DNA from 4 places in the Enterobacter sp. fkY84-1 genome. Region 1 is predicted to be linked to each of the others. Evidence: predicted binding sites of a transcription regulator. Region 1 holds the regulator's gene; each other region holds the start of a gene.
What was found. The regulator CRP, encoded in region 1, controls carbon source genes, mostly activating them, when cyclic AMP is high. The targets are predictions, from matches to a motif close to ATGTGANNNNNNTCACAT.

Region 1 (3,124 bases):
TGGTGCCGCCCGCCCGGTGCAGAATACGCACCCGCGTGGCGCCGTAGCCGTTCTGGGTGACGAACAGCACGGTCATTAAGATCCAGTAGGGCTTCGGCAGATGCAGCGCCATGCCCATCAGGCTGGCGATACTGAGCATGACGCTAATTCGTGCGGCATTGCGCAGGGCGGACGATTTGAGAGATAGATAGCTTTTGAGCGCGGGCAACAGGGGAAGCCGTTTTTGTTTATCCGCCATCAGGTCGCGGGAATAAAGCGGGCGCTGGGTGCGTAGCACGCGGGCGATGCGGCTGAAGTGCCAGGCGGCAAACTGGCCGACCGGGTTATCCGGATGCTGACGGGCGATTTTCTCCAGCGCGCCGAGCTGTTTTTCCATGTTAAAGCGCGTGGGATAGCGGTGGTAGAGAATATCGTCAGCCAGCACGCGCAGGCGTGCCGAGACGGTCTGCGCGTTCCAGCGGATCACCGCTTCGGCGTGGCTGCGCTCAACCAGCTTTTGCACCTCCTGCGGGTGGTGCAGGCTAACAGAGATATGCTCCTGCAGATCCAGGCCTACCTGGAAGGTGCGCAGCAGCCGTTTGTACTCGTGGTTCTTGTTGGCGGCGAGCATATGCAGCTGCTGATAGCACTGGCTTATCAGATCCACCACCTTCTGCTGGCGCGTCAGCAGCGGCGGTAAGGCTTTTTCCGGATCGGTATGCTGGGTGAGCAGGGTGTATTTGGCTTCGCAGTATTCCGCCAACTGCACATAGAGCAGGCTCAGGGATTCGCGCAGCGGCTGTTCCCGCCACAGCCAGAACCAGAACCAGTTAAACAGCCCGTACCACAGTGTCCCCAGCGCGTAGATCAGTAGCGGCTCCCACACCGGCATATTCCCGGCGAGGCTCAGCGTGAAGATGGCCGCAATCAGCGAGGCGGGAAGCAGGCGGGCGTGCAGCGAGCTGATTTCCGCCGTGACGCCGAGCGTCATCGCCAGCACCGTCAGGATCAGCGGCAGCGGGATATCCCGGGCCAGTAAAAGCTGTACGGCAAGGCTACAGCCAGCAAACAGGCAGCCGCCCACGATCAGACGTTTGAAAAAGCGCTTATGCGGTGTGTCCAGGCCAGCAATGTTGCAGCAGGCGGGCACGAGGGAAAAGAGCAGGCCTTGCTGAAGGTGTCCGAGGATCAGGCCGATGGCCACGGGTAGACACAACACCAGCGTTTGTCGCAGTGCGTAGTTAACTTCCGGGTGATAGATCAGCCTGCGCCACATGAGGAGTAGAGACAAAAACGGCGTGACACCTTGCGATGGCACGCCGTTTAAGCGGAATTAACGCGTTCCGTAAACCACGATGGTTTTACCGTGGGCGGAGATCAGGTTTTGATCTTCCAGCATTTTCAGGATACGGCCCACTGTTTCACGGGAGCAACCGACGATTTGACCAATTTCCTGACGGGTAATTTTAATTTGCATGCCGTCCGGATGGGTCATGGCGTCCGGCTGTTTCGCCAGGTTCAGCAGAGTTTGTGCGATGCGGCCCGTCACGTCCAGGAAGGCGAGGTTGCCCACTTTCTCTGAGGTGACCTGCAGACGGCGCGCCATCTGGGAAGAGAGACGCATCAGAATGTCAGGGTTAACCTGAATCAGCTGACGGAACTTCTTGTAAGAAATTTCAGCCACTTCACATGCTGTCTTTGCACGAACCCAGGCGCTACGTTCCTGGCCCTCTTCAAACAGGCCCAGTTCACCGATGAAATCGCCCTGGTTCAGATAAGAAAGGATCATCTCTTTCCCTTCTTCATCTTTGATCAGCACTGCCACCGAGCCTTTAACGATGTAATACAACGTTTCCGCTTTTTCACCCTGGTGAATCAGCGTGCTCTTTGATGGGTACTTATGAATGTGGCAATGAGACAAGAACCATTCGAGAGTCGGGTCTGTTTGCGGTTTGCCAAGCACCATGCGCTGTTATCCTCTGTTATAAGCTGTCACCAGAGTCATCAGATGCATCCGGACTCTGGGGTTGCAATCGAATTCTTACCCATACCCTGGGAAGTCGGCTACCGTAACGTTTCGCAGCCAGTAAAGTTTGATGTCCTCTGCATACATGTGTAACGTCAATGTATTACTGTAGCATCCTGAGTGTTTTAGCATAGCTTTCGCCGCGTGTCTCCTGGTGTCTCGCTTCAGCATGATGCAGGTCGCCTTCCATTGCGAGAAATGTAACGCACGCGTAATCTGTCACCAAAAATGCAACGTTGGAGTTTAAGAATATGCAAGCGCGCGTGAAGTGGGTTGAAGGTTTAACGTTCCTGGGCGAGTCCGCGTCAGGACATCAGATTTTGATGGATGGTAACTCCGGCGATAAAGCGCCCAGCCCAATGGAAATGGTGCTGATGGCGGCAGGGGGATGCAGCGCCATTGACGTGGTGTCGATTCTGCAAAAAGGCCGTCATGACGTGACGGATTGTGAGGTCAAACTCACGTCAGAACGCCGCGAAGAGGCGCCACGCCTGTTCACCCACATCAATCTGCACTTTGTGGTCACCGGTAAAGAACTGAAAGACGCGGCGGTTTCACGTGCGGTGGACCTGTCTGCGGAGAAGTACTGCTCTGTGGCGTTAATGCTGGAGAAAGCGGTAAAAATCACCCATTCGTATGAAGTGATCGAGGCTTAATGTTTGGCGGGTGGCGCTTCGCTGACCCGCCCTACAAAAGCACGACCGTAGGCCCGGTAAGCGCAGCGCCACCGGGCAAAAAACTCACGCGATCTGTTTCCCTTCCATCAATCGCTCCACCAGCGGCGTCATGATGAGCTCCATCGCCAGCCCCATTTTTCCGCCCGGTACGACTAATGTATTCATGTGAGAAATAAACGAGCCCTGCAGCATCGCCAGCAGCCAGGGGTAGTCAATGCCTTCGAGATTGCGGAAATGGATCACCACAAAGCTCTCATCCAGGGATGGGATACTTTTGGCCGCGAACGGGTTGGAGGTGTCCACCGTCGGCACGCGCTGGAAGTTGATATGGGTGCGGGAAAACTGCGGCGTCAGGAAGTTGATGTAGTCTTCCATGGAGCGCACCACCGAATCCATCACTGCTTCGCGCGAGTGGCCGCGCTCGCTCATGTCACGCGTCAGC
Region 2 (3,124 bases), 2.0 Mb from region 1:
GTATCGAGGCGATTTCCCGTCTGATGGGCTTCTTACTGGTCTGTATGGGCGTGCAGTTTATTATTAACGGCGTGCTGGAAATTATTAAGACCTATCATTAAGTTCATTGCCGGGTGGCGCTGCGCTTACCCGGCCTACGAAATCCGTCTTTTTGTAGGCCGGGTAAGCGCAGCGCCACCCGGCACCAACAAACCTCACCCGTGCTGCCCCTGTTCCTCCAGCGCCACCGGCCACTTACGGAAGATAAGCACGGACCAGATCAGCGCCATCAGGGCCGGAATGGCACCCAGATAGCCAATCGCCGACATCGACACGTGCAGGATGACCTGGTTACCCACCAGCGCACCCGCGCCAATCCCCAGATTGAAAATTCCCGAGAACAGCGACATGGCGACGTCCGTCGCATCCGGCGCCAGGGCCAGCACCTTCACCTGCATGCCCAGGCCAATAATCATGATCGCCACGCCCCAGAACAGGCTGAGGATCGCCAGATGGCTTTCACTGCCCGCGGCGGACATCAGCAACAGCAGACAGGCCAGCAGCAGGCCGATAGCGCTGCTTACCAGCGAGGAGGCGTGCCGGTTACCCAGCTTGCCGAACAGCACGCTGCCAATAATCCCCGCGCCGCCGAGGATCAGAAGTAAGACGGTGGCAAAGTTGGCGCTAAAGCCTGCTACCACCTGCACAAACGGCTCAATGTAGCTGTACGCCGTGTAATGGGCCGTTACCACGATGGCGGTCAGCAGGTAGATGCTCAGCAGCGCAGGGCGACGCATCAGCAGCGGCAGGCTTTTCAGCGAGCCGGAATGCTCACTCGGCAGCGCGGGCAGCAGCTTAATCAGACACACCAGCGTCACCAGCGCGCCCATGCCGATGGCGAAGAAGGTGGTACGCCAGCCGAAATATTGCCCCACGATGCGGCCAATCGGCAGGCCCAGCACCATCGCCAGTGCGGTACCGGTAGCAATCAGGCTTAGCGCCTGCGCGCGTTTACCCGCCGGTGCCAGGCGAATCGCCAGCGACGCGGTGATCGACCAGAACACCGCATGGGCAAAGGCGATACCGACGCGGCTGATGACCAGCACCGTAAAATTCCACGCCATAAACGACAGCACGTGGCTCGCGATGAACAAGACAAACAGACCGATCAGCAGCCTGCGCCGCTCAATCTGGCTGGTCAGCAGCATAAACGGCAATGACATCAGCGCCACTACCCAGGCGTAGATGGTCAACATAATGCCCACCTGCGCCGTTTCCATCTGGAAACTGTCAGCGATGTCAGACAACAGCCCAACCGGCACAAATTCTGTGGTGTTAAAAATAAACGCGGCAACTGCCAGCGTGACCACGCGTAGCCACGCAACCCTGCGGGAAACTGTGTTCGTTGTCATAGGGATGTCGGAGATTCGTTGCTGAAAAGAAAAGGAGACGATCTTAAAACGTTGAATGGCGAAAACTCAACCATTATGTGACGCAGATCTCAATATTTACCTTATGAAAGCGGTAGCCGGGAGCGCTGTTTTCATTGAATATAAAAGAACAACACAATAAAAACAGGCGGTAAGACAATGCAGGAGATAGATTTTTATCTGGTCGATGCGTTCAGCAATACCACGTTTGGCGGCAACCCGGCCGCCGTTTGTCCGCTCAAGGAATGGTTACCCGATGAGACCTTGCTGAAAATGGCACAGCAGCATAATCAGTCGGAAACGGCCTTTTTCGTCTGCACTAAAGGAGGCATTGAGCTACGCTGGTTTACCACGCTTACCGAAGTCAATCTCTGCGGCCACGCCACCCTTGCCGCCGCGTACGTTCTGTTTAATGAACTGGATTATCCCGACTCGCGGATCCACTTTGATACCGCCTCTGGCCGCCTGACGGTCAGCCGGGAGGGGGAGTGGATGACGCTGGACTTCCCGGCATGTCCAACCCAAGAAGAGACGCCGCCGCCGGAGATGCTCTCGGCGCTCGGTATCCGTCATTACGTTGCAGCCCGCAAAGGGCGCGCCTGGCTGATCGTGCTTGACAATCGCCAGCAGGTTGAAGCACTCGCGCCACGCTTTTCGGCGATGACGCCGGGCGAGCATAAGGTGAGCGTGACGGCACGGGGTGAGGGGGAATACGATTTTGTCAGCCGCTTTTTCTCCCCCGGGGTATCCGTTCCGGAAGACCCGGTCACCGGCTCCGCGCACACCATGCTGATCCCATACTGGGGTGAACGGTTGGGGAAAACAGCCATGCTTGCCCGTCAGGTTTCCGCGCGCGGCGGCGACGTGCGCTGTGAGCTGAAAGGCTCGCGCGTGCTGATGAGCGGACAGGCTTCACTTTATCTGAAAGGCACAGTTTTTCTGCGCTAAATACCCATAACAAGAGAGGAAGAGACAATGCAGGAAATTGATTTTTATCTGGTGGATGCCTTCAGCGACAAAACCTTTGGCGGCAACGCGGCAGCGGTATGTCCTCTGGAAGCGTGGCTGCCGGACGAGACGCTGCTCAAAATGGCGCAGCAGCATAACCAGTCTGAGACCGCCTTTTTTGTACGCACCGACGGTGGGTTTGAACTGCGCTGGTTTACCACGCTCGATGAAATTAACCTGTGCGGCCATGCTACGCTTGCCGCATCGCACGTTATTTTCGAATACCTTGACTATCCTCACACTGAAATTACCTTCACCACGCGCTTCGTGGGCGAGCTGACGGTCAAACGCAGCGGCGACTGGCTGACGCTGAACTTCCCCGCGTGGTCAACCGAGGTGGTCGAGAACCCACCTGCGCTGCTGTTTAGCGCCCTGGGCATCCCAGACGCAAAAGAGGTGCGCGTCGGACGTGATTACCTGGTGGTGCTGGAGAGCCAGCAGCAGGTGGAAGCGTTAACGCCGGATATTGGGGCGATGATCCCGCTGGATAAAATGGTCTGCGTGACGGCGCCGGGCGAAAAATATGACTTCGTCAGCCGCTTCTTCTGCCCGGGGGAAGGGGTGCCGGAAGATCCGGTTACCGGATCCGCCCACAGCATGCTGATCCCATACTGGAGCGAAAAGCTGGGTAAAACGTCACTTTATGCCCACCAGGGGGCGCACCGTGGCGGGGATCTGCGCTGCGAAATGAAGGGCGACCGCGTGCT
Region 3 (3,124 bases), 1.8 Mb from region 1:
AGCTTGCCGAACAGCATGCGGCCTTTCTCGCCACCGGAGAGCACTTTAGCAGGCTTTTTGATGTCGTCCTGGCTGAACAGCAGACGGCCCAGGATACTGCGCACCGCCTGCTCGTCGTCGCCTTCCTGCTTCCACTGGCTCATCCAGTCGAAGACGGTCAGGTCATTTTCGAATTCGTACTCATGATCCTGCGCGTAGTAGCCAATCTGCGCGTTCTCGGACCATTTCACGGTGCCGTTGTCCGGCTGCAGTTCGCCGACCAGGGTTTTCAGCATGGTGGATTTACCCACGCCGTTGGCGCCCAGAATGGCAATCTTCTCGCCCACTTCCAGCAGCAGGTTGAAGTTTTTAAACAGCGGGCCTTCATCGAAGCCTTTGGTAAGGGCCTCCACTTCCAGCGCGTTACGGAACAGCTTCTTGTCCTGCTCGAAGCGGATGAACGGGTTCTGACGGCTGGAGGCTTTAACCTCTTCCAGCTTGATTTTGTCGATCTGACGCGCACGCGAGGTCGCCTGACGCGACTTAGAGGCGTTGGCGCTGAAGCGGCTAACGAAGGACTGCAGGTCCGCAATCTGTGCTTTCTTCTTGGCGTTGTCCGCCAGCAGACGCTCGCGCGCCTGAGTGGCCGCCGTCATGTACTCGTCATAGTTGCCCGGATAAACGCGCAGCTCGCCGTAGTCCAGATCCGCCATGTGCGTACAGACCATGTTCAGGAAGTGACGGTCGTGCGAGATGATGATCATGGTGCTGTCGCGGTCGTTGAGCGTCTGCTCCAGCCAGCGGATGGTGTCGATGTCCAGGTTGTTCGTTGGTTCGTCGAGCAGCAGGATGTCCGGGTTAGAGAACAGCGCCTGGGCCAGCAGCACACGCAGCTTCCAGCCTGGCGCAACTTCGCTCATCGGGCCGTAATGCTGTTCAACCGGAATGCCGACGCCCAGCAGCAGCTCGCCCGCACGCGCTTCCGCAGAGTAACCGTCCATCTCGCCGTACTGCGTTTCCAGATCGGCCACCTTATAGCCATCTTCTTCGCTCATTTCGGCCAGCGCGTAGATGCGATCGCGCTCCTGCTTCACTTCCCACAGCTCCGCGTGCCCCATGATCACGGTGTCCAGCACGGTGAACGCTTCGAAGGCGAACTGATCCTGACGCAGCTTACCGATACGCTCGTTAGGGTCGAGCGAGACGTTGCCGAGGGTCGGCTCCAGATCGCCGCCAAGGATCTTCATGAAGGTGGATTTTCCGCTACCGTTGGCGCCAATCAGGCCGTAACGGTTGCCGCCGCCAAATTTGACGGAAATGTTTTCGAACAGCGGCTTACTGCCAAACTGCATAGTGACGTTGCTGGTAACTAACACGGGGAGATTCCTGCGAAAAGTGTGATAAACACGGCATTATGCCACAATTCCGAATTGAGATCCCGTGTTGCGGCAATCCACTAAACTTTAACAAAATCGAAAAAAATGTGATTTCGTACACATCTGAATTCCCTGTTAGCGGGAATGCACATATAATGCGCTCCCATCACAGATTCAGACTTATCAACTCATCGCCTGAATGGCTTAGATACCTCGCACAACATGAACATGAAATTAACAGCGCTTTTTGCGGCGGCGTTAGCCGTAGTAGGTTTTTGTAAGACCGCGTCTGCGGTGACGTATCCCCTGCCGACCGACGGAAGCCGTCTGGTGGGTCAAAACCAGGTGGTGACGGTGCCTGAGGGTAACTCTCAGCCGCTGGAGTATTTCGCCGCGCAGTACCAGCTGGGCCTGTCTAACATGCTGGAAGCGAACCCGGGCGTTGACCCGTACCTGCCGAAAGCAGGTACCGTGCTGAATATTCCTCAGCAGCTGATCCTGCCGGATACCGTTCATGAAGGTATCGTGATCAACAGCGCCGAAATGCGTCTGTATTACTACCCGAAAGGCACCAACACCGTTATCGTGCTGCCAATCGGTATCGGCCAGCTGGGCAAAGACACCCCGCTGAACTGGACCACCAAAGTTGAACGTAAGAAAGCGGGCCCAACCTGGACCCCTACCGCCAAAATGCACGCGGAATACATCGCTGCGGGCGAACCGCTGCCAGCCGTTGTGCCAGCCGGCCCGGATAACCCGATGGGTCTGTATGCCCTGTACATTGGTCGTCTGTATGCGATTCACGGCACCAACGCCAACTTCGGTATCGGTCTGCGCGTAAGCCACGGCTGCGTGCGTCTGCGTAACGACGACATCAAGTTCCTGTTCGAAAACGTGCCGGTGGGTACGCGCGTGCAGTTTATCAATGAACCGGTGAAAGCGACGTCTGAGCCAGACGGCAGCCGCTACATCGAAGTGCACAACCCGCTGTCCACCAGCGAAGACCAGATCAACAACAACGAGATCGTGCCGATTACGCTGAACAGCGCGGTGCAGTCCGTGACCTCTCAGCCTGACGTGGAAACCACCATCGTCGACCAGGCGATTCAGAACCGTTCCGGTATGCCGGTGCGTCTGAATTAATCACGCGCATTAAAAAAGCGGGCTTCAAGGCCCGCTTTTTTTTATCCGTTATTCACGATAACAATCCCGCCGTGGTCGTACCGATAGTGGCAGTGGGCATACTCCAGCGCGGTGCCATCTTCCAGATAAATGACCTGCTCCACCTCCAGCACCGGATCGGTTTCCTCACAGACCAGATGCTCTCTGTCCAGCGCGTTGGGCTTTAGCGCCCGCACCACCCGGTATGACCCCATAATTTTCAGCCCCAGGGTTTCCTGAACGTACTGAAACACCGAACCTTCAAGATGGCTTTTCGTCAGGCCCGGCACCAGATTCATCGGCATCACCGTGGAATCCAGCGACATGGGTTCGCCGTTTAATAAGCGCAGACGAATAAAGTCATAGACGGGCGCATCGGCGTTAATCATCAGCGACGCCTGCTCTTTTTCGTTCGGGAAGCGCAGTTCAAAATGCACCACCTGGCTGGTAACCGTGCCCAGATGTTCCCAGGTTTTGGTGGCACCGAAATAGTCGCTGCCGGAGAGATCCCACTGCGAGAGCTGGAGGAAGTTTTTGCGGATGAACGTCCCTTGCCCCTGGCGGGTATAGACCAGCCCTTCGACGATCAGCTGGCGCATCGCCTGCTG
Region 4 (3,124 bases), 400 kb from region 1:
GCCAACGATCAGCTGGTCAGCGATTTTAGACAGAGAATCCAGAACGGTCAGTTTGGTAGAAACTTTAGAACCACCAACGATAGCGACCATCGGACGAGCAGGCTCTTTCAGTGCTTTACCCAGCGCTTCCAGTTCGTCAGCCAGCAGAGGACCGGCACACGCTACGTCTGCGAATTTACCGATACCATGGGTAGACGCCTGAGCACGGTGAGCCGTACCGAATGCATCCATCACGAATACGTCGCACAGTGCAGCGTATTTTTTGGACAGGGTTTCGTCGTCTTTCTTCTCGCCTTTGTTGAAGCGAACGTTTTCCAGCACAACCAGTTCACCGGCTGCAACGTCAACGCCGTCCAGGTAATCTTTCACCAGGCGAACCGGGTTGGACAGTTTGTCTTTCAGGTAATTAACCACTGGCAGCAGAGAGAACTCTTCGTTGTACTCGCCTTCAGTTGGACGACCCAGGTGGGAGGTGACCATCACTTTCGCGCCCTGCTTCAGAGCCAGTTCGATGGTTGGCAGAGATGCACGGATACGCGCGTCGCTGGTCACTTTGCCATCTTTAACCGGTACGTTCAGATCGGCACGGATGAAAACGCGTTTACCAGCCAGATCCAGATCGGTCATCTTAATTACAGACATGGTGAATCCTCTCGTTGATTCTTAAAGTTTTGCAGACGCACGATGCGCCTTACCTGAAACCTTGAGCAGCCATTGCTAACGTGGTGTCGAGCATTCGGTTAGCAAAGCCCCATTCGTTATCACACCAGACCAGCGTCTTGATAAGGTGTGCGCCACTGACCCTCGTTTGCGTGCCATCGACGATGGCGCTGTGCGGGTCGTGGTTAAAATCTACTGAGACCAACGGTAATTCCGTATAGTCAACTATACCATGAAATGCCCCCTGTGCCGCTTTTTGCAGCAACAGGTTGACTTCACAGGCTTTTACCGGTTTTTTCACCGTCACGCTAAGGTCGATCGCGGTGACGTTGATCGTCGGGACGCGCACGGCAATCGCCTCAAAACGATCGTTGAACTGCGGAAAAATTCGGGTAATCCCAGCAGCCAGCTTTGTATCCACCGGAATGATTGACTGGCTCGCTGCACGCGTGCGCCGTAAATCCGGGTGGTAAGCGTCAATGACCTGTTGATCGTGCATGGCGGAGTGAATCGTGGTCACGGTGCCGGACTCAATGCCATACGCATCGTCTAACAGTTTGATGACCGGAATAATGCAGTTGGTGGTACAGGAGGCGTTGGAAACAATGCGATGTTCGGCTTGCAGCTCATGCTGGTTGACGCCAAACACGACGGTCGCGTCGAGGTCGTTACTGCCGGGATGAGAAAACAGGACTTTTTTCGCACCTGCAGAGAGATGCGCTTCGCCATGTTCGCGATTGCCATACACACCGGTACAGTCAAGCACCACATCCACACCCAGTTCACGCCAGGGTAGCCCGGAGATGCTGTTCTCATGCAGCACACGAATAGCGTCATCACCCACAAAAAGCTGATCTCTTTCCTGGCGCACATCCCAGGCAAAGCGTCCGTGGCTGGTGTCATACTTCAACAAATGCGCCATGCCCGCAGCATCCGCCAGTTCATTGATTGCCACCACGGTCATTTCCGCCCGACGTCCGGATTCATACAAAGCACGAACCACATTACGCCCGATGCGACCGAAGCCGTTAATCGCTACGCGTACGGTCATAGATCTCCTGCAAAGCAATCCCTGAGTTTGAGGTGGCTGAAAGAGTAATCCAGCTACGCCCGAAGGGGAATCCTTGCTGTCACAAACTGCGATTGATTGGTCATTTGTCGAACATTTAATCGACTGAAACGCTTCAGCAAGAATAAGCGAATCGGGGAATAAAAGGAATGTCTGTCCAGATGAATAAGCGAGCTATATGACTTGCGTCACATTTTAGGTGGAATAATGCTTACAAAAAAGCCGGGTGGCGCGCTAGCGCTTACCCGGCCTACTTTCGAGCCATTTGTAGGCCCGGTAAGCATAAGCGCCACCGGGCAAAATGGTGATTACAGCAGTTCTTTCGCCTTCGCGACAACGTTCTCAACGGTGAAGCCGAACTCTTCGAACAGCAGTTCTGCCGGAGCAGATTCACCGAAGGTGGTCATACCGACGATAGCGCCGTTCAGGCCCACATATTTGAACCAGTAGTCAGCGATACCCGCTTCCACTGCCACACGGGCGGAAACCGCTTTAGGCAGTACGGATTCACGGTAAGCCGCATCCTGCTTGTCGAACGCGTCGGTAGACGGCATGGAAACCACGCGCGCCTTCACGCCTTCGGCAGTCAGTTTTTCCCATGCAGCAACGGCCAGCTCAACTTCAGAACCGGTAGCGATGAAGATCAGCTCTGGCTGGCCCGCGCAATCTTTCAGCACATAACCGCCGCGCGCGATGTTCGCCAGCTGCTCTGGGGTACGTTCCTGCTGCGCCAGGTTCTGACGGGAGAGGATCAGCGCGGTAGGACCGTCCTGACGCTCAACGCCGTATTTCCACGCTACCGCGGATTCCACCTGGTCACACGGACGCCATGTGCTCATGTTCGGGGTCACGCGCAGGGAAGCCACCTGCTCTACCGGCTGGTGAGTTGGGCCGTCTTCGCCCAGACCGATGGAGTCGTGGGTATAGACCATCACCTGACGCTGTTTCATCAGCGCCGCCATACGCACGGCGTTACGCGCATATTCAACGAACATCAGGAAGGTAGAGGTGTACGGCAGGAAACCACCGTGCAGGGAGATACCGTTGGCAATCGCAGTCATACCGAATTCACGTACACCGTAATGGATGTAGTTACCGGCAGTGTCTTCGTTGATTGGCTTAGAACCGGACCACAGGGTCAGGTTAGATGGTGCCAGGTCAGCGGAGCCGCCGAGGAATTCAGGCAGCAGAGGACCGAACGCTTCAATGGCATTCTGAGACGCTTTACGGCTCGCGATTTTAGACGGGTTCGCCTGCAGCTTAGCGATGAATTCGTTCGCTTTCGCGTCGAAGTCAGACGGCATGTCACCTTTCATACGACGGGTGAATTCAGCCGCTTCCTGTGGGAAGGCTTTCGCGTAAGCAGCGAACTTCTCGTTCCATGCCGCTTCTTTT

Region 2: ACEPLT_RS10975 (sugar transporter) is a predicted target of CRP. The motif match lies at 1,467-1,484, and genes of this name have one in related genera.
Region 3: ldtB (L,D-transpeptidase) is a predicted target of CRP. The motif match lies at 1,461-1,478, and genes of this name have one in related genera.
Region 4: epd (erythrose-4-phosphate dehydrogenase) is a predicted target of CRP. The motif match lies at 1,906-1,923, and genes of this name have one in related genera.

Annotation. Positions count from the first base shown of each region.
Region 1 covers NZ_CP169393.1:4,314,880-4,318,003, reverse strand. The annotation lists gene ACEPLT_RS20735 (YccS/YhfK family putative transporter) at 1-1,255, opposite strand, end outside; gene crp (cAMP-activated global transcriptional regulator CRP) at 1,313-1,945, opposite strand; gene ACEPLT_RS20725 (OsmC family protein) at 2,257-2,661, shown strand; gene ACEPLT_RS20720 (phosphoribulokinase) at 2,746-3,124, opposite strand, start outside.
Region 2 covers NZ_CP169393.1:2,296,937-2,300,060, forward strand. The annotation lists gene ACEPLT_RS10970 (MarC family NAAT transporter) at 1-101, shown strand, start outside; gene ACEPLT_RS10975 (sugar transporter) at 195-1,391, opposite strand; gene ACEPLT_RS10980 (PhzF family phenazine biosynthesis protein) at 1,569-2,357, shown strand; gene ACEPLT_RS10985 (PhzF family phenazine biosynthesis protein) at 2,385-3,124, shown strand, end outside.
Region 3 covers NZ_CP169393.1:1,413,069-1,416,192, reverse strand. The annotation lists gene ACEPLT_RS06650 (ABC-F family ATPase) at 1-1,355, opposite strand, end outside; gene ldtB (L,D-transpeptidase) at 1,578-2,498, shown strand; gene ACEPLT_RS06640 (GntR family transcriptional regulator) at 2,540-3,124, opposite strand, start outside.
Region 4 covers NZ_CP169393.1:3,916,457-3,919,580, forward strand. The annotation lists gene pgk (phosphoglycerate kinase) at 1-642, opposite strand, end outside; gene epd (erythrose-4-phosphate dehydrogenase) at 692-1,711, opposite strand; gene tkt (transketolase) at 2,038-3,124, opposite strand, start outside.